DNA from 3 places in the Neobacillus sp. YIM B06451 genome. Region 2 is predicted to be linked to each of the others. Evidence: riboswitches for the same ligand, from Rfam matches in the RefSeq annotation. Region 2 holds a riboswitch; each other region holds the start of a gene.

Region 1 (3,585 bases), on a different contig from region 2:
ATATCGTGCAATATCGAAGCAATATATAAGTTTTCGAGCTTGTCTTTTGGGAACATAAGCTTTTTGGCAATTTTCATTGCATACTCAGTAACTCTATTGCTATGTTTGCTTGTATACTTATCCTTTCGTTCAACCTCTTCAACAATACTCTTTAAGCTGTTTAAACTCTCACTTAATTGATAAAAAGTTGGTTCAGTTATAACCCATAGATACACTACATTTGTTATAGTCGAGAAATGAATGGGTTCCTCTAAATTAGTAGCGGTAAAATAATCGCCTGGACCAAGTTCTATTTTTTCCCCATTTAGTTCGCAGATTAGGTGGCCGTCCAAAATATAAATAAACTCCGTTACATTTGGGGAGTCGCTAGGGTAAATATAGAGAATATTATTTTTTGTTATATTGGAGACCATGAATTCAGTTCCATCCCCACGTGCAAGAAGGCTAATATCAAATGCTTCAAGTGAAACTTTCTCCAATGCAGTTCCCTTTTTCCCAATAGTAAAAGCCAAATAGACCACCCCCTATTGTACAAAAAAAACGAGTCTATCTTTAATATTAGACTCGTAAAGTTACTTCTATCATATAGTATTCAAATAATTCATTCAATAAAATTTAGTATTATGGATATATTTTTACAATACGGATTGGGTCAATCCACACTTCTCTATCAGCAAAACGGACAAGTACCCAGCTGCATTCGGCAATTACTCCGTATTCCGCGGCCTTCGCAATCGTTTTATCCGACATTTTCAGCGTTTCCTCATAAATATCCGAAATGATTTTATCTAATTTTTCATTGTATTTTTGCGTTAGTTTTTCATGCGTTCCAGTGTCGCCTTCTTGAAGTTTTTTAATATCCTCAAGATACTGGGCTTGCAGCTTGTCTGCCTTTTCTACTGCTTTTTCAACCTTTTCGTAAATTTCATTATTGGTCTTTTCAATCAAACTGACCGCTTTGGCTACATCTTTCTCTTCATTCGCGAAAGCCGGTGAGCCCAATCCAAAAATCAGGACAGCCGTGAAAAAAATTGATAATACTTTTTTCAACATCCCCATTCCCTCCAACTGTTTAGAAAGTCCAACAAAAAAGACCCAATAATAGAAGAGGGACTTGTTTAATGCAACTGGCTGGCATGGCAGTACTCCTGCTTTAGCCCCTTTAGCTTTGCGTTCTTATCTTTTCAGATAAGTTGCCCCTGGGTCTATTTTAGTATATGTCATAATTATACAAGGACTTTATAACTATTTGCAACTATTATCCAAATTTTTTGAATTTTTTTCTAGAATAATAGGAGAAAAGGCCCGAGGATGTCGATTTAGTACTGTTTTAATGTCCTTTTCAGGAATTCCCTTGTCCGTTCCTGGGTTGGATTGCTGAAGATTTGCTCAGGGCTTCCTTCCTCGGCGATAACCCCTTTATCCATAAAGACAACCCGGTCGGAAACTTCACGGGCAAATTCCATTTCGTGTGTAACAATCAGCATCGTCAATCCTGATTCGGCAAGATCTTTCATAACCTTGAGAACCTCGCCAACCATTTCAGGGTCAAGCGCGGAAGTTGGCTCGTCGAACAGCATGACATCCGGTTCCATTGACAAGGCCCTTGCAATCGCTACCCTCTGCTTTTGCCCGCCGGACAATTGATGCGGTTTGGCATTAATGTATTTATCCATACCGACCACTTTCAAATAGTTCAGGGCGACTTTTTCAGCTTCTTCCTTTGAGCGCTTAAGCACCTTTACTTGCCCGACCACGCAGTTGCCAAGGACGTTGTGGTTGTTGAACAGATTGAATTGCTGGAACACCATGCCAAGCTTTCTCCTGTAAAGGAACAGGTCATGCTTGTCATCAAGAATGTTCTCGCCTTTATAAATGATTTGGCCGCCGCTCGGCATTTCCAGTAGGTTTACACAGCGAAGGAGCGTCGATTTGCCGGACCCGGATGAACCGATAATGCTCACGACTTCCCCTTTATTAACCGAAAAGTTAATGTCCTTTAACACTTCATGGTTTCCAAAGGACTTATTTAAATGCTGGATATCAATAACTTTTTCCATACGTTCTCCTCCTTTCTGCAGCTATTATCTCGCAGGCTGGATATCCTCGCCGACAACCGTGTAGCTATCCGGCCCTTCTATTTTCTTTTCAAAATAACGAAGGATTTTCGTTACAGCAAATGTCATGACAAAATAAAGGACACACGCTACAAAGAATGACTCGAAATAACGGAAATTGTTGCCCGCTACCGATTTTGTCAGGAAGTACAATTCAGATACCGAGATAACGTTAAGGACGGATGTATCCTTAATATTGATGACAAATTGGTTCCCCGTTGCCGGCAAAATGTTGCGGACAACCTGCGGCAAGACGACGTTGACCATCGTCTGGATATGGTTCATCCCGATTGCCTGGGCAGCCTCGAACTGGCCTTTGTCGATTGATATAATTCCACCGCGGACAATTTCCGCCATATAAGCTCCGGTATTAATCGATACAACAATAAGTGCCGCCATCATGACATTCATATTAATATCAAATGCTAATGCGGAGCCGTAATAAATGACCATTGCCTGGACAATCATTGGCGTACCGCGGAAAAATTCAATATATGCCGATAAAAGAAAATTAACGATTGCCAATACAATCTTTTTCAGTCCCCGTTCAGGAACAGGAATCGTCCGGATGATGCCGGCAATCAAGCCGATAATTGCTCCGGCAATTGTCCCAACGAGCGCAATCCATAGCGTTGTGCCGGCTCCGCGCAGGAACATCTCCCAGTTTTCCGATACGATCTTTACAATCCATTCGATGCTCATGCTTCTCCTCCTCCATTTCATCATGAAACCGGCTGTATGCAAGACACAGCCGGTTTCCACCGAAATCTATCTCTATTCTGCCGCCGGCTGGTTCTTGATTGCTTCATCCATGATGCTTGTTTGGTCTTCTTCGGAAATGCCGCTCAGGATTTCATTGATTTTGTCCTTCAGGCCGCTTCCTTTTTTAAGTCCGACAGCAATCGCTGTGTCATCTTCGGATGTTTTGAAACCATCCTCGAATTCGACCATCGCAAAGTTTTCGTTCGCGGCTGAAGCACTCACAGCTTCAGGACGCTCAGAAACGTATCCATCTATGATGCCCGATTGAAGCGCGACCCTCATTGCCGGGAAGTTATCCATCGCTGTTGCTTTCTTTACGCCTTCAATTTGGTCAATGACGGAGTAATGGAATGTATTCAGCTGCGCAGTTACCTTCGCACCTTTGAAATCGTTAATTGATTTCGCTCCTTCATACTTGCTTCCTTTTTTTACAACCATTACAAGATTCGATTTATAGTAGTTGTCCGAAAAGTCGATTGTTTCTTTACGTTCTTCCGTTGGTGACATTCCTGCAATAATCGCGTCGATTTTGCCGGAAGTCAATGCCGGTACAAGGCCATCCCATTCTGTTTTGACAATAACGAGTTCTTTGCCGAGTCCATCGGCGATTCTCTTGGCGATTTCCACATCATAGCCGCCAGCATATTCAGATGATCCCGAAATTTTGACAGCACCATTTGAATCGTCTTTTTGCGACCAGTTAAAA
Region 2 (19,324 bases):
CCAGTGACTCAAGCTTTCCCGCCGGCTTCAGATTTTTATCCAGGATATATAGAGCATTGGAGGATGGCCTGCTTTCATCCCATGCATATCCCTTTGTGGTCACGACACGGAAATAGCCATCATGTTCGTCCATTGAAAACTGATTGAGCACGGTGCCCTGGACTAATGCCGACCCCTGGAATTCCACGTCCATCCCTTTGACCGAAAACTTATGGATCGTTGTATCTGGTGCCGTCATCTGAGACCAATCACCCCGCGGATGCTCGGCCCAATTCGCAATCGCTAGATAGAGATTTTCCTTTGACATATACATTTGTTCCCCGCTTCCAAGGTAGGTGGTGACAGCGGCTTTTTTACCATTATGATTGAGGTCGATCGCTGCAATCATTGTATAATTAGGCTCTTTGGATTCCGGGAAATAATTGATTTCATCATAACTGACGATTTGTTCCGCCGGCTTTGTTGCTGTATCCGAATACTTCGGACGAATATCAATAGCTTCGTTTTCGCGCAGCAACCAGTAATCAGGATGGTGCCTGGTGACCAGATACACAATCCCTTCCACTTTCCGCGCCGACACATAGCCTCCCTCCAGCTCGACCTCCCGTACCTGGACTGGTTTAGCCGGATTTTTCACATCATAGATGATTGCCTTTGCTGATTGCATCATCGGGGCAATCTTAGAATCCTTAGCCACTTGTTCATATGGTTTCGCATTCGTGTGATACGAATGTCCGATTGCGACCAATTTCTCTTCGTGTAAAAAAAGCTGGTACGGCATAAACTTTCCGTTATAGGAAATCCTCGACAAAAGCTTCATATCCTCTTCGGGCGCAGCCTGAATGATGCGGACTTCATTTTCTTCCGCCTGAAAAATATGCTTTCCGTCTGTTTTGACAAGGTCCGCTTCGTCGACTCCCTGGACTTGATTGTTCGTTTCGGAGTGGGCTGCCTGATTAGCTGTATCCGCGGATGATTTTGCGTCACTCATGGACGACTCCATTGTATCTCTCGAAAACCACCAGCCGCCCGAAGTTTTTTCTTGCTTCAATATATTTTTAAAATAACCATTCAACTTTTCCTTCGATCCGATGACAGGAAGTTTTTGTTTTACAACAAACTTCCATGATTTAATCCCTCCCAAGCTTCTCCCTGCCGAAGATTGGAGGTCTTTATTAAAATTTAATGTGTAAAATCTTGCGTCAAGAGGATACCCGTCTCCAGGAGGGTCAATATAGATCGTTTTTTGATCATCGCTTAGAGACAGTTTTGTTTTGATTTTCTTGCCTAGATCATCCAGAACATAGATTGAATCAGAATGAAGGCTTTCCTTCGCGACTTTTTCGGTAAACTGAATGCTCCAAACCTTATTGGCCATTACAATGGCCTCTCCTTCTCCGTCCCACGCATTTGCCACCTTGAATTGCGTTGAAAAGTAGTAAGAAAGACCGGCAATAAACAGCAGCGAAATCCCGCCGAAAATAATCCACTTTTTCATTTTTACCCCTCCTGTAAGATTAGACGGGAGCGGTGCCGATCTTGTGTCATAGCTTTAGGAAAAAAAGTGTCAGACCCGCTGGTGCCACGGTGACGGTTCTTCTGGCATGTATATACCATCCGAACCGTCCCCATGGTCTACACCATACACACATTTCACAGACAGGCAAAAAATACACAAGGTTACCCATTCAAAAACGCCCCCTTTAGACCCGCGCCAGCAGGCCTAAAGGGGGCGTCAATCGTTTGGGCAATTGTAAATAACACTACTGGCAGAGTTAAGCAAGCTACCGGAACAGTTCTTCCGGCATCTATAAGCCATGAGAACCGTCCCCATGACCCATCTTCACCACAAATCCGGCTTCACGACCATGAACCAGAGCATTGCCATCAACAAAATTATGTAGGTCCAGATGGTGCGCTTCAGTTTTGCGGTAAGTGCTATTTTATTTGCACCTTCTTCGGCAAATTTCCGAAGTGTTGGCGAGAATGCCCGTGCCAGGAAAAAGAGGGAGGCGAACAGCAGCGCCAGGGTTCCGACAATCCACGGTGTTTTCCATGTCCAGGGGCCGAGGATGACGAGCAGCACTCCTGTTCCAACCAGTACATGGCCGGCGTGCTTAGACAGCCGCACGACTGACTTCAACAAAGCCAAATAGACCTCCAGTTCTTTCTCCACAGCATCAGGCAACTTTTTCACAATGGGCATCAAAATGAAGAAAGGCCCAATTGACGCAATCGCGCTTGCGACGTGAAGATAAATAATGATTCGGTACAATAAATCCATTTCTTATTCTTCAACAGGGCTGAATTCATGCACCCAGACGCGCATTTGCGGAAGCCAAGGCATTCCCGGATGATAAGATAGGATCGACTGCTTGTACGCTTCTACATTTTCAAAGCCTTCGCGCTCGGCATCTGCATCCGTCAATTCTCCCAGTGATTGGGAATAGACATTGTCCACGACGAATTTCTTTCCTTTTAACTCCATGATTTCGCCTACATCCGCATAACGGCCGTTACGGCGCGTAGCCGTTTTCTTGCCTTCCAGCACTTTATTGATGTCATTTTCCATTGTAATAAGACGCTCAATCTCACACGTTTTTGGCGGCAAAGCATTGTTCTGTTCATTCATTGAAAAAAACTCCCATCCTTTTGCTAATCTATAATGTAGCATATATTGAAAAAAAAGTTCCACAGGGAGGGTTATTCTGGTCTAAAAGTACCCTTCTCATGGTTTGCTTACTGACCAAAAAGCCACAAGAACCGTCCCCATGGTTTAATGATGAAGTAAGAACGGGAATGGGCAAAAAAAAAGAATAATGGCAGCCCATTATTCGAGTTTACATTTGTTAATTGTATCGTTTTTTTCCACATCTCAGACATTCACTGGTGTAGTAGGAATATTTATGGTTTCTGCGCAGGAAACAAACAATGGACTTAAACATGTAGAACACACTCCTCTACTGAATAAACCCGGTAATCCAGCCGTCATAGTAAAAATACCTTAGACCTGAGACTTTGCGTCCCAATTTTTCAATAGGTTTGCCTTTATCAGATTCTTAGTCCAATTTTACTACTGCGAGATAGGTTATTAAAGGGAATACATTCGACTTTTTCTGACAAGTAATGCAAAGTCACAAGCTAGCTTACTTAACTCCCTCATAAAAGACCTCGTTATAAATAAATACCAACCATTAGTTCATGTCGCTTATTTCACAAAAGCAACATATTTAGCAAACCTTTCCTACAATCTATATTAATATTGGTATTCTTCTAGTATAATTGTCCTAGGAATTTAGTAATACGAATTATTTTAGGGGGTATCAAGATGAAAAAATTAGTACTTTGTTTAGTTTCAGTATTTCTGCTAGTTGTAGCATCCGCATGCAGTGGCGATGCAAACACTTCATCTGCTAAGTCAGGTGACGACAAAAAATCGGAAGAAACCGCTGAACAGAACAACGAAACGAAATCGGATGATTCAACTTCGGAGGAAACGGAATCCGAAGAATCCACTTCTCAGGAAACAAAAGCAACCATTTCTGCTGAAGAAGCTTACGCGTATGGATTGGCACATGACCTTCCAATCATCACAGAAGATGCACTTGAGTTAGGACAAGTATCATATGATTTTATCGCTAATAATCATACACTCTTCCCTGCAAAAACTGATGCGGACATACAAAAGGTAAAAAGTATGGTAGACTCCTCAGTCAATTACAAACTTCTAAATAAAAATCCATCACCTTATTTTGAAAAGATCGTTTCATTTGAAGGTGATGTCATTACGGTTGAAGAACAGAATTTAGAAAACGGTGATGTTGTTTCTGTCACCCATATAATGGATGATGAAGGAAACTCTTATGAAGTCATTATGTATAAGAGTACTGGAGATTTACTAGAAGAGGATCGGGCACGTTTCTGGGGATTGCCTTTAGGTGCTTATTCGTTTGAAAATGTATCTGGCGGCTCAACGAATGTGCAGGAATTTTTCGGTGCGACAATCGAAAAAATTCAATAAGCAGTTTTACATAGAACTGCGTGTAGATATAGTATATCGATAGTTTAAAGTGCAACAAAAAAACTTGATTAACATAATAAACTTGAAACGAATCCGAAACCGTCCCGGATTCGTTTTTTATTTCCATAGCAGTAGAAATCATTCCCTGGCAGCCTTATCAGTTCGCCCCATAAACAATTGGATTGAACCCAGGGATCTAAACCACCCCCTCCTTGCAAAAGAAAAACCCTTAGTGTTGCTCTATATCCCAGTAGTCGACAGCTCCCGCCCCCTGTTTTCTACAGAAACACTGTAATCCCATCTATTTAAATCAAAAATCTGCCTTAGGGAGGAAGCGTAAGGAAGACTTCGTCTTTGATGATGAAGAGTAGGGGAATGTGAATTGCTAGATTGATATTAAGAAAGGTAATGTCCAAACCCTAACCCTCACTTTGCTAATATTTGCCGAACCTTGTAAATTAATTGAAATTCTCATAGATAAAACCCCAATTTTTTGCTATTCTGAGAGAAGGCGTATTAGACATCGGAGGGTAAAATGAGAGCAGAAAAAAAGAAAAAGAGAAGTTGGGTTAAAATTGTTTTTATTAGTCTATTCATTTTGTTTTTAGCAGTTGGCACTTACGCCTTTACTGTGTATAGATCACTAACAAGTACTGTGGATACGATGCATCAGCCGTTGGAACGAGAGAAATCCGAAAAGCGGGAAGAAAAGATAACTTTAAAAAAGCAGCAGCCGTTTTCTGTGCTTATGCTTGGAGTGGATGAGAGGAAAGGTGACAGAGGGCGTTCCGACTCCATGATTGTCCTGACAGTTAATCCAAATAATAAATCAGTTAAAATGCTGAGCATCCCAAGGGATACGCGAACTGAAATCGTCGGCCGCGGGAGAGAGGACAAAATCAACCATGCCTATGCCTTTGGCGGGGTTGAAATGGCCATGAATACAGTAGAACACTTCCTAGATATCCCAATTGATTATTATGTCCAAATCAACATGGAAGGGTTCAAGGATATTGTTGATGCTGTAGGCGGGGTAAGGGTTAACAATACACTTGATTTTACTTATGAAGGCGAACATTTTCCTAAAGGGGAAATTAATTTAAATGGTGAAACTGCCCTAAAATATTCGCGTATGAGATACGAAGATCCACGTGGGGATTTTGGCCGGCAATCAAGGCAACGGCAAATCATCCAGGCTGTTATTAATAGAGGGGCTTCATTTCAAAGTTTAACAAATTTCGGAGATATTTTTGGAGCACTTGGCAAAAATGTACGAACCAACCTAACCTTTAATGAGATGGTTGAAATCCAAAAGAATTACAAAGATGTGGGCAAAGACGTTCAGCAAATGGAGCTGAAGGGGACTGGCACAAAAATCAATAGAATTTATTATTACCTTGTTCCTAATGAAGTCAGACAATCCATTCAAAACGATCTCAAGGACCAATTGGAACTGAAATAAAGTTTTGACAGGTGTAAATAAGCACCTGTCTTTTTATTTGAAATTGGCAGTTTCGTTTAAGAATTATTTAAGGAATTATTCTAGTTCTCTTAAAATGGTTATCCTTTTTTGTCAAACTTTGATAGATTAAAGATATACGGACCATCTTACAAAAGGAATGAACAGAATTGGAGAATGTTGTTGTTTTTGGGTCAGGGAGACATAGCAAGGTGATTATCGATATCCTTGAAATGATGGGCAGTTACCGTATTATTGGGATCATTGATGGAGCCCGTGAAATTGGGGAAGAAATTATGGGGTATAGCGTTATTGGCGATTTACCGATATTAAAAACGCACCCGCATACCATTACCGGAGGAATCGTTGCACTTGGGGAAAACGGGGCTCGACGTAATATGGTGAATGATATTCTAAGAATGGATAAAAACTTTAAATTCATTCGTGCCATCCATCCTTCAGCAGTTATAGGAAATTATGTATCGATTGGCAATGGAACAGCCGTTATGGCTAATACAGTCATAAACAGTGCTACCACAGTTGGCGACCATTGCATCATTAACACAAAATCATCCGTTGACCACGATTGCCAGCTTGGTGACTTTGTCAGCATTGCCCCTGGGGCAACACTTGGCGGTGGTGTTACAGTGGGCGACCATTCAACTGTTTCACTAGGAGCAAATGTAATTCATAATATTACGATTGGCGAGCATACAGTGGTCGGCGCCGGGTCAACCGTTCTTAAAAATATCGGTGCATATGCTGTTGCCTATGGAACACCCGCCAGAAAAATCAGAGTCCGGGCCGAGGATGAAACATATTTATAAAAACGCTTCTCAAAATGTAGCAGCCCATAAAAGGACTGCTACATTTTATTATGTGAATTATAACCCAATCTATCGTCGCCCCTTTTGGCGGCCAACATTAAGCTCATCGTGGAGATTGTTGCAAATGAACCAATAAAAAGGCCAATCAATAACATTAGCATTTCTCCAACACCCCATTTATAGTTTCTACTATAAATGTACCCACATAGTTTACAAAGTAACCCATTGGAAAAAAGTCGCCATCTTCCCGGTGCACAATGATATGCCCTATCTCCGGTGGCCCATACCGTGCAGCAGCTTCCCTTCAGAAACAACCCCAAACCAACTCCAATCCCAATATAAACGCAATTGTCCAGGCCCTTTGCCGCTCCCATCCCGCTTCGGCTAAAGCAGTTGCCCTCACGTCGTTATCCATAAGGAACAGGAATCACTAAATGCTCAATAAGAATATGATAAAGTGGATATCAACGTCATTTTCCTAGAGGTATTCGGAATGGTCCCGTAAGTTTTACTACTTACATCGAGTTTAACAGCTCTAAATGTTCCTACACCTAACCCTTCCAGATTAAAAGTAGTGAAGAATGCCATCACTTCCTAAAGAGTTTCTTCTGGTGTTAAAGTAGGAATTACGGTGAAATCTATGATAATCCCATCAGGCCGGCCAACCCCGCAGACAAACTTTTTTACACCTGCTCCAATCGCTCCAATAAGCATTTCTCATCACCTACTCTACTAAACTGCACTCATTGAATTTATAAGTGCGAAACAATCATTTCCGCCTTTCCAACAAGATTGAATTCATCAAACCCATGCGGCAGAAGAAAATGATCGCCCTTCTTAAACGAATATTCCTTCTTGTCCTTTAAAAGTGTGCCATTCCCATTGAGAACGCTTACGAGTTTGAAAGGCTTCCTTTGTTGAAGAGTGGCTTGACCATCGACTTCCCATTTATGGACTGTAAAATACTCGTTTTGAACATAGGTAGTCACTGTCACGCCATCCTTAACTTGAATAAGCGGTTCAACCTTTGGATCAATCGAAGGTACAGTCGCTACCGCTAACGAGCGCTCAATATGCAGTTCACGAAGATTGCCATCCTTGTCTTTGCGGTCATAGTCATAAACACGATAGGTGGTATCCGAATTTTGCTGGGTCTCAAGGATTACAATCCCCTTGCCGATTGCATGGATAGTCCCGCTTGGCACCATAAAAAAGTCGCCGCACTTCACAGGAATCCTTCTTAGCAGCCGATCCCATTCTCGGTTAGCCACCATAAGTTGTAGCTCTTCCTTTGTTTTTGCCTGGTGGCCATAGATGATCTCCGCGCCTTCTTCGCAGTCAATAATATACCAGCATTCGGTCTTACCAAGTTCCCCATTTTCATTCTCACGTGCGTAGGTGTCATCCGGATGAACCTGAACCGATAAATCGTCACAAGCATCGAGTATTTTAATTAGAAGTGGAAAGCGGTCGCATTCAATATTCCCAAAAAGTCCCCGGTTGCCTTCCCAAAGATCGTTTAAGGACAGGCCGTTTAATTCGCCATTCCTTACTCGGCTATTGCCGTTGCTATGCGCTGCAAAAGCCCAACACTCCCCCGTTTGGGGATAAGGGGGGTTATAACCAAAATCCCTCAGCCTTTCCCCGCCCCAAATCCGCTCCTTAAAATCCGGTTCAAAAAATAAAGGCTCCATTACCTAACCCCTTCACCTTTTCTCTGTGAAATATAAAAGTTACCAAAAAAGAGGAATACCCCTAACCCGTCAAGTCCCAAATCCATAATTGATGCTGCCACTCATCTTTAGCAGCCTAAGCAACCGTCACAATCAAGCATAATAATACGGACAACGGGACTTACAAAAAATATAACGAGCAGGAAGACAAGAAAACCAAACACTAGAACGTGTGTAGATCTCCTAAGTGCCAAGTTTAAAACTTTCACATTCCCTGCTGTTCCTTGTGATATAAATTTAAGATTTTTTATAGGATTCACTGCTTCATTTGATATTAACGGTGTTTTCTCTCGTAAATTACGGGAGCTGAGTGAAGAAAAATACCCGATTACCCATATAGTCGCTACATAGATCCAAAAGGAGTTCTTCATTTCAATTTTCTCCATTACAAAAACCCCCCGCCAAAGCCTGGCGAGGGACAAAGTCAGTGAAACTATGATTGTTAATGAACTTAAACTAATACTGTTCTAAGATTGTAGATTGTCTCTCTCCCAATAGAATCATAAATTATATTTGCTTTCCTGACACTTGCTAAGTCATAGCAATTCCGTCCATCGAGAATAATAGGATGTTTCATATATTTGCTATACTTGTCCAAATCAAAATCCTTTACTTCATCCCATTCAGTAAAAATAAAACAGATATCCGCGTCTTTTATAGTGTCTTCAATTGAATTACAATAAGCGACTTCATTTGGATAAAATTTCTTAAAATTATTTACTCCTACAGGATCCCATGCCTTAATGTTTGCTCCATCTTCTAGCATTAACGGAATATTCACAAGCGTTGGGGCCTCTCGCAAATCATCTGTACGAGGTTTGAATGTAAGCCCCAAAACAGCCACATTCAGCCCATTCAAGCTGTCATAATACTTTCGCGATTTTTTTATGAGTTTTAACTTTTGGTTCTCATTAACATCAATTGCAGCCTTAATTGTTTTAATTTCATGATCATGAAAACTTGCCAGCCAGTGCAGGGCTTTAGTGTCTTTAGGAAAGCAAGAGCCCCCATAGCCGATGCCCGCTTTAAGAAACTGATTTCCAATTCTGCTATCCAAGCCCATTCCAAGCGCAACATCTTCAATATTAGCGCCAACACTCTCACAGAGGTTTGCAATTTCATTAATAAAAGATATTTTCAACGCCAGAAAATCATTTGAAGCATATTTAATCATTTCGGCGCTTTTCCTGTTTGTAATGACAACAGGCGTACTAAAATCCTTATACACTTCTTTTAAAACTTCCCCAGTATACTCGTCTTCCACGCCTATAACAATACGGGAGGCATGCATTGTATCCCTTACAGCTGATCCTTGTGATAAAAACTCAGGATTGGATGCAACTGAAATCCGAACATTTCTAGCCAATTTGCTTTTAATTAAATCCTCTATCCTATCATTTGTTCCTATAGGAACGGTTGACTTCACTACAATGATACTATCTTGCTCAACACTTTGGGCAATTTGTTCAGCAACTTTGTATACGTACTTTAAATTAGCAGATCCGTCCTGTTTTTCAGGAGTTCCAACTCCAATAAAAACCACATCCGCTTTTCTGTATGCATCTTCATAGTCGGTAGTAAAAGTTAATCGTTCCCTGTTTTTATTCATCAATTCCTCCAGGCCAGGCTCGTAAATCGGGGATACCCCTGATTTCATTAGCGCAACTTTATTCTTATCTATATCAACACACGTAACCCTATGGCCGTGTGCAGCAAGACAAACGCCAGTTACTAAACCAACATACCCGGTACCCGCTACGGCTATATTCATTAATTCACACCTTCTATTTTTGATTTAATTTAACCATAAAAAAAAGGAAGTTATTCCCCCCCTGTGCTTTACAGTATTACTTTAGCCTTCGATTTACTAAAATGAGCTATAACATCTTCCCATTTAAAATAATGTCTGGTAAAGTCCTCATCGCTAATACCTATACCAGTCTGAACTTCAACAAACTCTAAATCAGAAAGAGCTTTAATGCCATGCTTTTTGCCTGCTGGTAGATGAATAATGTCTCCTGCTTTCACCCTGGTAATATATTCATCTAATGCAAGTTCTCCCTCTCCACGGACAATAGTCCAAACTTCATCACGAAGATTATGATAGTGATAGCTGGAGTTTTTATTCTTGAGGATACAAATGCGTTTTGTTACCATTTCATTTCCATCATCATATTTTGCATAGTCTAGTACCCGTGACCAACCCCAAATTCGCTCTTCATACATTGGAGGTTGATTAAAACCACCAATTAAGTCTTTAATATTTGGGCTTGAAGCTTTATTTGCCACTAAGATACCATCCGGACTTGCTGCTACTACAACATCCTTTACCCCAATAACTGTTACTGGTATATCCAACTCATTAATTAAATGAGTATTTTCTGTATCATCACTAAGAACCCCTTTACCTAACTGTGTAGTTGCCATTTCTTCGGTTAATGTATTCCAAGTTCCAAGGTCCTTCCAATATCCCTCATAAGGAAGTGCAACAATATGCTGAGCCTTTTCTACTACCTCATAGTCAAAGCTAATTTTAGGTAAATCTTCATAATTTTGAACCAACTCATCATAGTTAAGAGGAATACTCCTTTCAACCAATTTTTCTATTAAAAATTTTAATTTAAATGCAAATACACCACAGTTCCATAAGGCATTCATATCGATAATTTTCTGAGCTATTTCATGATTAGGCTTTTCTATAAATCGATTTACTGTAATAAAACTATTTACTTTAGATATTTCTTTAGGAACGATATACCCATATTTAGATGCGGGGTATGTTGGCTTAACTCCTATTAAAGCTAATTCTGCATTTGATTCAGATAGTACTTTCTCCAATTCTTTAATCTTTTCAAAAAAGTGGTCATGGACAAAAGGGTCGACAGGTAATACAACCACTGTTTCTTCTTCTGAAACATTTTGAATGGAATACAAATATGATGCCGCTAATACTATTGCTGGGAAAGTATCACGACGTTCAGGTTCCATAATTAGCGGTACATCCACCCCAAGTTGACTATGAATCATATCTCTTTGCATCTTAGAAGTTGCAATTATTGCGGAGTCAACAAGACCAACATTTTTTAATTGCTTCCAAACACGTTGTACCATTGATTGCTTTTCATTACTAGCCCCTTCTAAAACTTTTAGAAATTGTTTTGATCTTGTATCATTTGATAAAGGCCATAGCCGCTTTCCAGAGCCACCTGAAAGTAATATTAACCTCATTCTTAACTCTCCCAAAAAAAATAACGAGCGTTAGCCCGTTATAATAATATTTTATTTGATAATTTTTATTATAAATTTATACTATTTAGGAAATATCTTTTAACCAATCTGACAACACTTCAATTTCACTGGAAATCACAATATTATTATTGCATAGAGTTTCATAAGCATTGTATAAATTATCTACTACAGACTTGGATGAACTAATACTTCCCTCAACTAATTCAATAACTTTTTCCCCATGCAAATAACATGGAATTTCTGATTCAAAATCGTTAACATAATTATGAGGATTACGCTCTTGGAAAACTGTCGCATTCATAAAACCCAATTCATACCCTGCAGCCCACATAATGGGTTGTGCCACCAATCCTCTTAGTATGTCGGTAAACCTAAAAGTTACATAAGCTGGTAAATACAGAAGCGGAAAAAGTTCCTTATAAAAGGCTGTATTCTGTGAATTAAACGGACTAATAGTTCCTTTAGCTAGAACAATCGGGTCTCTTTCTTTAAAGATACATGGTTCATTATTGGTCAGTCGATAAATTGCATCTACATCTGGGTCACCATCTGCTAACCCTTGCCAAACTCCAACTTTAGATTTGTTTTTTATAAGCGAATTTTCTTCTAAGGTCGCTTTATAATCATTAATCAGTTGAAGAGGTAATCCCCTAGGCCAAATGTGTTGTTCAGTAAAGGATTTATATATATTTATAAATCCTAGATTTTCATTTGATTTTAGATATTCACCCTCAAACCTGGGTATTTCCCAATTCAACTTTGGAATGTTATCATCATCGGTATCATAAATGTAATCAGCACCTTGTTTAATTGCATATACATAACCTATCATCTTACGACAATAATGATTCCATGGTAGTGAATTTATTAATTGATAATCTAATTTTTTTTGCTCACCCGCGGATAAAAATATGGTATTCTCTTGTGCCCATGAATTAGGAGACTTTTTGTCGCCAACCACTATTAAAGACCAATCACATATGTTAGAAAATTTTTCCACAGCCTTTGTGGGAGAAAATATGCTAGTTATTATCATGAAGTTTTTTGTTCTATTCATGTATATCCCGCCCTCTACCTACTAATTTTCAATTTCCATTTTATCCAAAATTTTCGATGTAACAGTTTCCCAAGTGAAATGCTTCAAGCAATACTCTTGCCCTTTTTCTCCCATTTCCTTCAGAAGTGAAGGATTAGAATATGCATGTAGAATAATATTTGCCAATTCATCGGGTGCTGTTTCATTAATAATAAAACCAAATTCGCCATTTTTTGTTATCTCGGGAATAGAATTTCTATTCAAACCAATTATGGGAGTTTTACATGCAAGAGCTTCAAGGTAAACTAGACCCCACGGCTCATTTAAAGCGGGCATGGCAAAAAGGGTAGCAGTATCAAAGAAATGTTGAAGTTGATGCCATTCTACATAACCATAAACTTTAACGTTTGGTAAATTTCCAACAAAATTTTTATACTGTTCATCTCCGACAATAATTAGCTTTAACAAAGAATTTTTCTTTAAGGCTAACTCAAACCCTTTTAAGAGAAGGTCCAATCCCTTATCTTTAAACCTACCTTTTGCAACAAACAAGATATGACCTTTTGAATAGTCTTTTGGACCAAAATACGGTTTTAATTTACCTCTTCCGGTCCCAACTACTGTAATTTTATCACTATTAATACCATAATGATTTATTAAGTCCTTTTTTACATACTCGCTAATAGAAAATATGTGTGTCATTTGGTTATATGATAAGATTTCTAACTTCTCAGCATCTTTTAATAATTTTTTTGAATACCCCTTCATATCTGTTGAATATTTTGACCAGAGGTGCCAAGTCGAATCACAAAAGAGATAATGTTCAAGCTTCTTATTATGTGTTATGAAAGGTAAATCCAATGTACCCATATGCAGTAATTTAGTTATATTATTTTTTTCAATGGCCTTATTAGCAATTTGTGCTGTAAAATATCTTCCTATTCTACCTCTTTTCCATTCTTCTGCACCTAAATAATACAATTTAGAAAATAATGCAACTATTTTTTTAAATATTTTATGATTAATTTCTGAATTTACCTTGACGTGATATATTCCTCGAGATTCCAACTCTTTACATATTGCGCTTGGAGTACCTGACCATGTCTTTGGAGAACTTGGATCACCAATACTAGATACCGCAATACCTTTTTTAATATTGTTTCTATTAGTATTCAAATTCTTGTCCCTCATTACTTTTGGTTTCTTTTCAGTTTCCTTTTTATTATTTCGTTCATAGCAATCACAATAAATTTAGAATCAGTTAATATATATCTTTTCCATAGTCTTCTTGGCTCCTTTATTAGTCTATATAACCATTCTAGTCCTGAATTTTGCATCCAAAGTGGAGCTCTTTTTTTACCAGCTGCAAAATCAATTGCTGCCCCACAGCCTATGAAAACATTAGCCTGAATTAAATCTTTATGTTTTTCTATCCAATGTTCTTGTTTAGGGGATCCAAGGGCAACAAACACACAATTGGCACCAGAACTATTAATCTTATCAATTATTAATTTATTTTCTTTCTCGCCAAAGTTAAAAGATGGAGAAAAATTACCAACTATATTAACATTAGGGTATTTCTGTCTTAGTTTAATTACAGCTAATTTGTTTAGACTCTCTGTACCACCTAATAAGAATAGTTTAAAGCCCTTTTCAAAACTTTCTCTACTAAGAACAGTAAGTAAATCCGCTCCTGTAACTCTTTCTTTTAGAGGTTGCCCTATTAATTTTGAAAGCCATATTATGGGCATACCATCAGGTATTATTAAATCAGCATTTTTAATAATTTTTTTAAATTCCCTATCTTTTTTAATCCGGACAATAAAGTCAACGTTCGGCGTAACTACAAACATTTTGTTATCTTGTTCAATAGTTCTTGCTATTGAGTTAACTACTTCAGCCATATTTTGATTGTCGAAATTAATGTTAAAAATAGAAATTTTACTAATCACGCCTCTACCCCTTATCTTGGCTTAATTCCTATTAACCTTTTTAATTGTTGCCTTTGAAAAAACTTTTTCTCTTCATCTGTTACTAACTGTTTTCGAATTTTCAAAAAACCATATATATAACCTAAAAAAATCATGATTCCACCAATTATATAAGGATAATGAAATATTCTATAAATGCTTCGTGCAATAATAAAAAGCGGATTATAACCTGTTAAATAATCGGTTAATCCATTTCTAAATCTTCCTCTTACAATACCAGCTTTTGATGACATTGGTCTTAAGTGAATTAATTTTAAATCTGGATAATTCCTAGTTTTCCAACCTAAATTTTGCGCCCTAATTACATCAATTACATCCCAACCAAGGTCTTCTACTAAACCTTTTATTTCTAAGAAACACTCTCTTCGATAAACTTTTGATGGTCCAATAGCATAATGGTCTGGGGCATTTTCTTTAATTAACTTTTCGTTACTAACAAAGTATGTTAATCCGCTTGCAATACCAAGGTTTGGGTTATTTTTAAAATAAGTAAATAACTTTTCAAAATAGTCCACCTCAAATTTTAAATCACCATCTAATTTAACTAAAAAATCATATTTGTTAATATCAGTAGTGCTAAGGCCTAAATTAAAACTTTCTACTACTCCACCTCCCAACTTTGCATATCCCCTATTCTGTTTTTTTATTACTTTAATCCAATTGTGTTTTTGTTGATATTCGCTTGCAATTTCATAAGTACCATCAGTTGAGCCATCATCTACAATAATCCATTGCATTGGTTTAATAGTCTGGTTAATTACAGATTCTAAAGTATTTTTTATGATATTAGCTTCATTTCGTACAGGGGAAATAATTAGATAGTTACTCATTTAAATCTCGCCTCCATTTTCTGTTATAATGATTAGAAGTGAATAATTAATAAAATTTTCGGTTATTACTCAGGGCGTAAAAACAGAATATCCCCTGATTAACTAAAATCAGGGGATTCAAGTAGATTTCTCTCATGTATTTAGACAGTTGAAATAAAACTATGGATTCAAGTAAATCGAATATCCCATTCTCACATCGAAACGATCGAGAAATTTTTGTTTACTTGTATCAATCGAATGACCATTTCATCCTTATTATTGTCAAATGGAATATATTCATCAGGAGAAACCGAAAGATATCGTCCTGGTAGAGACAAATTTACCGGATTTTTCTTTCGGTTTCTTAATTTTCTCCGTTCACCAGGTTTCTTTTCAGAGAGAATTTCTCGCCATTCTCCTCACCTTGTTCGAGAATGGAATCATGTAACCCTTTGATATCCTGAAGGTTTCATCCGGATTTGACTGTCCAGCCTTATTTGAAACGGAATTGGCCCCTTTCTTTTTCAGCCCGTATGCCTGCCTCTTCCGCTTGGAAAAGGGCAATTAATCTTTCCTGATAGTCTTCTCAAGTCTCCTAGAAAGAGTGGCGAGGGAGGAAAATAGGGTTGCCTTGTTTAGAAGATGTTTCCAGATATCTTAACAAAACTAGGCCACTACTCCAGGGAAAATATGCTGGCACGCTGTAAATAGGGGTGCAAATTTCCCACCCCTCTCCATATTGAGGGAGGCTTCATTCTTTCCGGAAGGCCCTGTTTGGTCCTTTTTTGCAAATTGGTGCGCACTTAATGGCTGCTCGGTGTTCGCTATAGTCGGGCTACAGTGGGAAATTCAACTACTCGCCTACGTTGCCTAGATAGTTACAATTTTTGTTGAATATATTATTACTCTTACTAAAGAATATTTAATTTTTTATATGCCCATATTCCTTTAACATTTCTTCAGTGATATTATCCCAATTCAATTCAGCTAACTTTTGATTAAAAAGCTCTTCTTTAAAATCATTCTGTTGATCTTTTGCAGTAATTAGGGCGTTATACAAACTATCTTCATGGTTAGATTCATAGGTTTTAGCCAACTTACCAAAGTATTCATTTATAAATGGTGAATTTGGGGCTAATAAGTTTTTTTTGAAAGTTAATGCTAATATTGCTGATCCCGATGTTGTAATTTCTTTAAAGGGTAAAACAACCAAATCAGCGCTATATATGATATCTCCAATTTCATCGTCCGGAATAAATCTGAAATCTGAAATTATATTTTCTGCTTCCTCTATTTCTTTCTTTAAGTGAAATGAATCATCACTAAGTTTGCCAACTATTAGTAAAATTGATTCTTCGTCCTGTATTTTTTTAAAATTACGAATTAAATTCTCTAATCCTTTATATTTATTTATAGTGCCAAAAAATAAATACACAAATTTACCTTTAGGTATACCGTATTTTTCCCTGCAATCTAAACCTTGCCTTTTATATACTCCCTCATAAACCCCATGAAGTGATACCTTTAATTTTTGTTCATTTATCTTATAATGTTTAAGAATAATTTCTCTAAGCAAATGACCATTTGCAAATAGCAAATCCATTTGATTTATTATTAATTGTCTAATCCATTTTTCTAATTTGGGATACTTAATTTTATGCGGATATAAATTATGAATTGTCCAAACTAGTTTAACTTTTTTAGTCTTAAGATAGAAAAAAAAGTTTAATAGCAATAAACTCTTTAAGATAAAAATTAATTTATAATCGCTTTGGTATAAGGAATGGGGCCAGTGTATATGGACAATATCATTTTTTTTAATTTTTAATATATCTTTTTTTAATAAATGAAATACATCGACCCCCTTTTTCTCCAAGCTACTAGATAATAGCTCATTATATTTATTAGTTACATTATATTTAGGTAGCATCCAAATTCTCATATTCACCCTCAAATAATTCGTAAATTATATTTAATAATTCTTTTTAGTATTCTAAGGCCTAATACACCATATCGAACAGTACACATACTAACACCTTTAAAAATATTAAAATGACTAAAATAGAACTTAATATTAACTTTTAAATTGTTTGGTGACTTTATACTAAATAAAATACCTTTTATATTTTCCAAAGTAACTTTTTCATCTTTTATATAGATACCTGTTTGATCACGGTTGTTTAAACATATACTAGATGTGTTATATAATATTTTATAACCCTTTTGTCTAATTCTATAAAAATAATCAGCATCTCCATAATATTGAGGGAAATCAGTGTTATTAAAAAAGCCAACCTCTTTAATAATTTTCATAGGTATAAGTACTCCCATACCTCCACACCATTCAACTAATTGATCTTTCGAAAATAAATCCCCATCTATTTCAAAACATCCTTTTGAATACAACCCCCCTTTTCTTATACTACTATAGCCCCCCGCAAAAAAGAGTCTTTTAGGATCATCCATTAAGAGTACTTTTGAACAAATTACAGTATCTTTATTATACTTAGCAGCTTTTACTAACTCTATAATCATATTTTTTTTTACTATATTATCATTATTTAGTAATAGTACGTAGTCATATTCAGAAAGATTTTCAAGAACATATTCAATACCCTTATTCATACTGCCAGACCACCAAAGGTTTCCAGTTCCTTTTATAATTGTTATTTCGGGATGTTTCATATTAATTATTTTTGATGAATTATCCTCCGAGCCATCATCAATTATTACTATTTCATAATTTGTAAAACTTGATTTTTTTATTGACTCGATACATTTTAATGTATGTGCTATACCATTAAAAATAGGTATTAAAATTGCTACCTTATTTTCCATAATATTCTCCTAGTTTACTATCTTTTTTAATTTTCAACAGAATAACAATACTAATAAGAATAATAATTATATTGAAAATAGTTGGGAAAGTATAAATTGGTGCAAAAGCTATACCATCTATAAAAATGGATACACTTATTTGCATTAAAAATAACTTTATTATTTTATTTTCACTGGAAGTATTATAAAAATTTGTAAAACCATCTCTAAATATGGTGAAAATAATATTAATATATAAAACCAGCCCTAAAATCCCCATATTTATCCACACGGTTAGATAAGCATTATGAAGAAAGGTTGAGGACTCCTGCCAGGTAACTCTATATCTTTCAATAAATGTATTAAACCCCTGTCCAAATATAGGAGACTTCTTAACATTATCTATTCCATCATATATATCATCTAAATGACCGTTGTCAGAGGTTAACTTATTTAAGTTATTCTCTTCATTAAATATGTTAATTCCTTTAATCCGCATAAATATTGTATCAATATCTATCCCCCCATAAAAAACACTCGGTAACATACATAGACAAACTAAAAGAGAGAGTAAGATTATTTTTGCCTTTCCTTTTAAAGTGGAAAAGATTAAAGTTAACAAACTACCCACGGTTATTATTAAAAGAAAATTTCTTTTTAAAGAGAATAAAATAACTAGCAAAAAGACGATTATATAAATAAAGTAATACTTCTTATTATTTTTGAATATTATCCTGTTCAAAACATAGAAATAAGCAACACAAATTATATATAGAGTGTCTACTGTGGAAAACACTATTTTTCCGAGAAAATAAAAATTATGTCCATTTCCGCTAAAATAGTTAATTAATCCAGTACTTGATTTTATAAAAGCCAGCAATAAAAAATACTCTACAAAAAACAGAAGATGTTTTTCAGTGAACTTAAAATTAATTAAAGTTAGTCCAATAAAAAATGCATAAATGATATATTTCCATGTTTGCAATCCTATTTGATTTAAATCAAGACTATTTTTGTTATATATAGCAATTAAGATTCCATATAAAACTGCAATTAAGAAAAGAAATAATGATTTTTGAATCTTACTAACAAAAATAAACTTATTATAAAAAATATTAATAACTCCCAATGCGATTAATATAATTGAAAACCAGTCAACAATTTTTAACCCAGCATAGTTTTGAGAATAAATAGAAGTTTCATTTTGCTGTAACAAAGCAAAATCATTTGCTGAGAAAAAGACTAAAAAGAACAAAAAGATACACAATATAACGGAATAAACATATTTGAACACATTATCCTCCCAAAAAGACAAATGAGCACATATTAAGTTTTTCTTTTTATGTGCAAATAACTTTCTATCGGTCCCAAAATAGCAAACG
Region 3 (2,176 bases), on a different contig from region 2:
TTTATATTTTTTTGAAAATTTTTCCGTTATTATGTCAATATGAGCCTGGTTGATTCCGATAAATTTCTTATGCAGGAACCCAATGAATGTGTAATAAGATAGGAAAAGAATGAGTACGAGATTAATTTCGAGATGGTCATAGAATGCAAGAATTGGGAAAACTATCCCCACCTCAAACAACATTGGCCCAAACCGATCCAGGAAAAGCTTTGTAGTTGCAGCCCCGGTTTCAAGATAGACATATACATATTTCAGCAGGACACTTAGGAATAGCATAAATAAAGACGTTAAATATCGGGCCTGGTAATCCATATCGGAATAGCCATTATACAATTCGTTGCAGACTATGATTATAATGGTATAGATCGACAATAATGATAAGATTGACTGCAGCCGGCCCCTTTTCTTAAGAAGGATGGACATTATGCTATCAACCAGGAGATAAATAAATCCATATACGATCGAAAACCGATCAAATACAATCAGCGACAAAATGACATTGAAAAAGGAGTACCCAAAACCGGAAAAAACCTTTAAATTAACCTGATCAAACACGACCATAATACAGAGAAATAATAAAATGTCCCACTCAAGCTCGGCGGGAATCGTTATGAAAGCATTTGTTAAAAGCAGCGCGGGTATAAGAAAAACAAGACTGACATGTTTCCCGATAACGCTTCTCATGGTGGTTCACCTGTTTTCCTAGTAATAGTTTTCCTACTTCCTTCCATTTTACTTGAAAAAAACAGTTTTTTTAATCATTATTTTTCTACATACCCACGATTTTTGACGTAATTTGTCTATTAAAAAAGGTATATTTCAACTCCCGTTTACTATATACTTTGAATGAATAAGGGCAGCGGTTGCCCTTGTTTTACATTCTTCCTCCTAGGTATACACGATCCATTGCCAGCGCTAACCTTGTTAGTGCTCTTTTTTTGTCCTTTTTTAAGAACCATGGCGGTCCAGTTTTCCCCGTTTTAACCATAAACATGTCGAGATTTTCGGAGGGATTGTCGACCGGAAATTCTGGGTTTTAAACTATTGTTTAATTTATAATAACCTTATAAAAGATGTTCGGTATATAGAATTCAGCAAACGAAAATACCGCTCATCTTTCTTTTGCTTGTTCCGTACATAGTATCGGGACGACTCAGGGGAAGCGTTGAAGTATAGCCTTTACATGGACACTTGGGCTATATGGAGCCAATAGTGTAACCGGCCCTTTAGAAACAAACCTAAACTCTAAGGGGAGATGAAGAGAATGAAGAAAATTTTATCAGGTTTGGTAGCAGGGGCTTTGGCAATTGGAGTACTCGCAGGTTCCGCATTCGCGGCAGTAACGTTCGATTCGGCAACCGGTACGGGATTTGTAGGGAAAGGCGATGTTCAAACCGCTCTGGGATTGAATAATGCAGAAATGCAGAAGATAGCTAAGGAACTGGAGTTTACTTATGCGGAAGAGACTGTATATGCTGTTGAAGTATATTGGACCACAGGAGAAGGGACAAGGGGAGAAAAAACCCATTATGTTACCCACAAAAAAACTCAATCTATTAAGGCAGACATTGACTATATGGCCCGTAATCAAAAACAGGTAAATGGATTTATTTTGAAGGAAATGAAAATAACAGATATTGAAAACCCGGAAATCCCTGCTGTAGGTGATGTGTACCCTGGAAACTCTGGACATATTGTAACGTCCGTCGAGGAAGTATCCACAACAGGCGGTTTGTATGTTAACGGCGTTCTGCTACAGTAACAACTGCTTTTAACTAGGGAGGCACAGAAATACAGCCTTTAATCTGTAAACTTTGGCTGAAATAAAAAAGGAATCAATCACCATCGATTGATTCCTTTCATTTTACCTTAAGCATTTCGTTATCCAGGCGCCCTTCTTCTTTTAAAATCTCAACAAACGCCTCAACGACTTTCCTGTCATAATGGGTGTCAGCCATGCTGATTAACTCATTGACAGCATATTGGATATCATAGGCTTTGCGGTAGGCCCGATCCTCGGTCATAGCATCAAATGAATCGCTCACCGCGATGATTCGTGCTTCCAAAAGGATATCATCCCCTTTTAGGCCATGGGGATAGCCGCTCCCATTCAGCCTTTCATGATGCTGTTCGATTATAGTGGGGGTATCTTCATAGTAGAGGTCCTTCACCATTT

What was found. A riboswitch is a leader RNA that binds a small molecule or an ion and turns the genes downstream of it on or off. The one in region 2 is predicted to bind cyclic di-GMP.
Region 1: it holds a riboswitch for cyclic di-GMP, as region 2 does, so the genes downstream of both, RB160_RS19520 (coiled-coil domain-containing protein) here and RB160_RS05760 (ASCH domain-containing protein) in region 2, are expected to answer to the same signal.
Region 3: it holds a riboswitch for cyclic di-GMP, as region 2 does, so the genes downstream of both, RB160_RS19530 (hypothetical protein) here and RB160_RS05760 (ASCH domain-containing protein) in region 2, are expected to answer to the same signal.

Annotation. Positions count from the first base shown of each region.
Region 1 covers NZ_JAVFKJ010000015.1:14,381-17,965, reverse strand. Annotated here, with positions in the region: gene RB160_RS19525 (HD domain-containing phosphohydrolase) at 1-512, opposite strand, end outside; gene RB160_RS19520 (coiled-coil domain-containing protein) at 622-1,053, opposite strand; cyclic di-GMP riboswitch class I at 1,120-1,208, opposite strand; gene RB160_RS19515 (amino acid ABC transporter ATP-binding protein) at 1,320-2,060, opposite strand; gene RB160_RS19510 (amino acid ABC transporter permease) at 2,085-2,819, opposite strand; gene RB160_RS19505 (transporter substrate-binding domain-containing protein) at 2,892-3,585, opposite strand, start outside.
Region 2 covers NZ_JAVFKJ010000002.1:258,344-277,667, forward strand. Annotated here, with positions in the region: gene RB160_RS05750 (beta-propeller domain-containing protein) at 1-1,498, opposite strand, end outside; gene RB160_RS05755 (hypothetical protein) at 1,844-2,284, opposite strand; gene RB160_RS05760 (ASCH domain-containing protein) at 2,288-2,632, opposite strand; cyclic di-GMP riboswitch class I at 2,973-3,057, opposite strand; gene RB160_RS05765 (hypothetical protein) at 3,329-4,021, shown strand; gene tagU (polyisoprenyl-teichoic acid--peptidoglycan teichoic acid transferase TagU) at 4,557-5,483, shown strand; gene RB160_RS05775 (acetyltransferase) at 5,651-6,307, shown strand; gene manA (mannose-6-phosphate isomerase, class I) at 7,060-8,001, opposite strand; gene RB160_RS05785 (hypothetical protein) at 8,109-8,426, opposite strand; gene RB160_RS05790 (UDP-glucose dehydrogenase family protein) at 8,492-9,811, opposite strand; gene RB160_RS05795 (sugar phosphate nucleotidyltransferase) at 9,880-11,268, opposite strand; gene RB160_RS05800 (STELLO glycosyltransferase family protein) at 11,354-12,346, opposite strand; gene RB160_RS05805 (glycosyltransferase family 4 protein) at 12,368-13,501, opposite strand; gene RB160_RS05810 (WecB/TagA/CpsF family glycosyltransferase) at 13,516-14,277, opposite strand; gene RB160_RS05815 (glycosyltransferase family 2 protein) at 14,289-15,146, opposite strand; gene RB160_RS05820 (glycosyltransferase) at 16,048-17,067, opposite strand; gene RB160_RS05825 (glycosyltransferase family 2 protein) at 17,076-17,963, opposite strand; gene RB160_RS05830 (O-antigen ligase family protein) at 17,953-19,236, opposite strand; gene RB160_RS05835 (lipopolysaccharide biosynthesis protein) at 19,269-19,324, opposite strand, start outside.
Region 3 covers NZ_JAVFKJ010000015.1:18,064-20,239, reverse strand. Annotated here, with positions in the region: gene RB160_RS19535 (ImmA/IrrE family metallo-endopeptidase) at 1-684, opposite strand, end outside; cyclic di-GMP riboswitch class II at 1,150-1,233, shown strand; gene RB160_RS19530 (hypothetical protein) at 1,265-1,762, shown strand; gene RB160_RS19525 (HD domain-containing phosphohydrolase) at 1,860-2,176, opposite strand, start outside.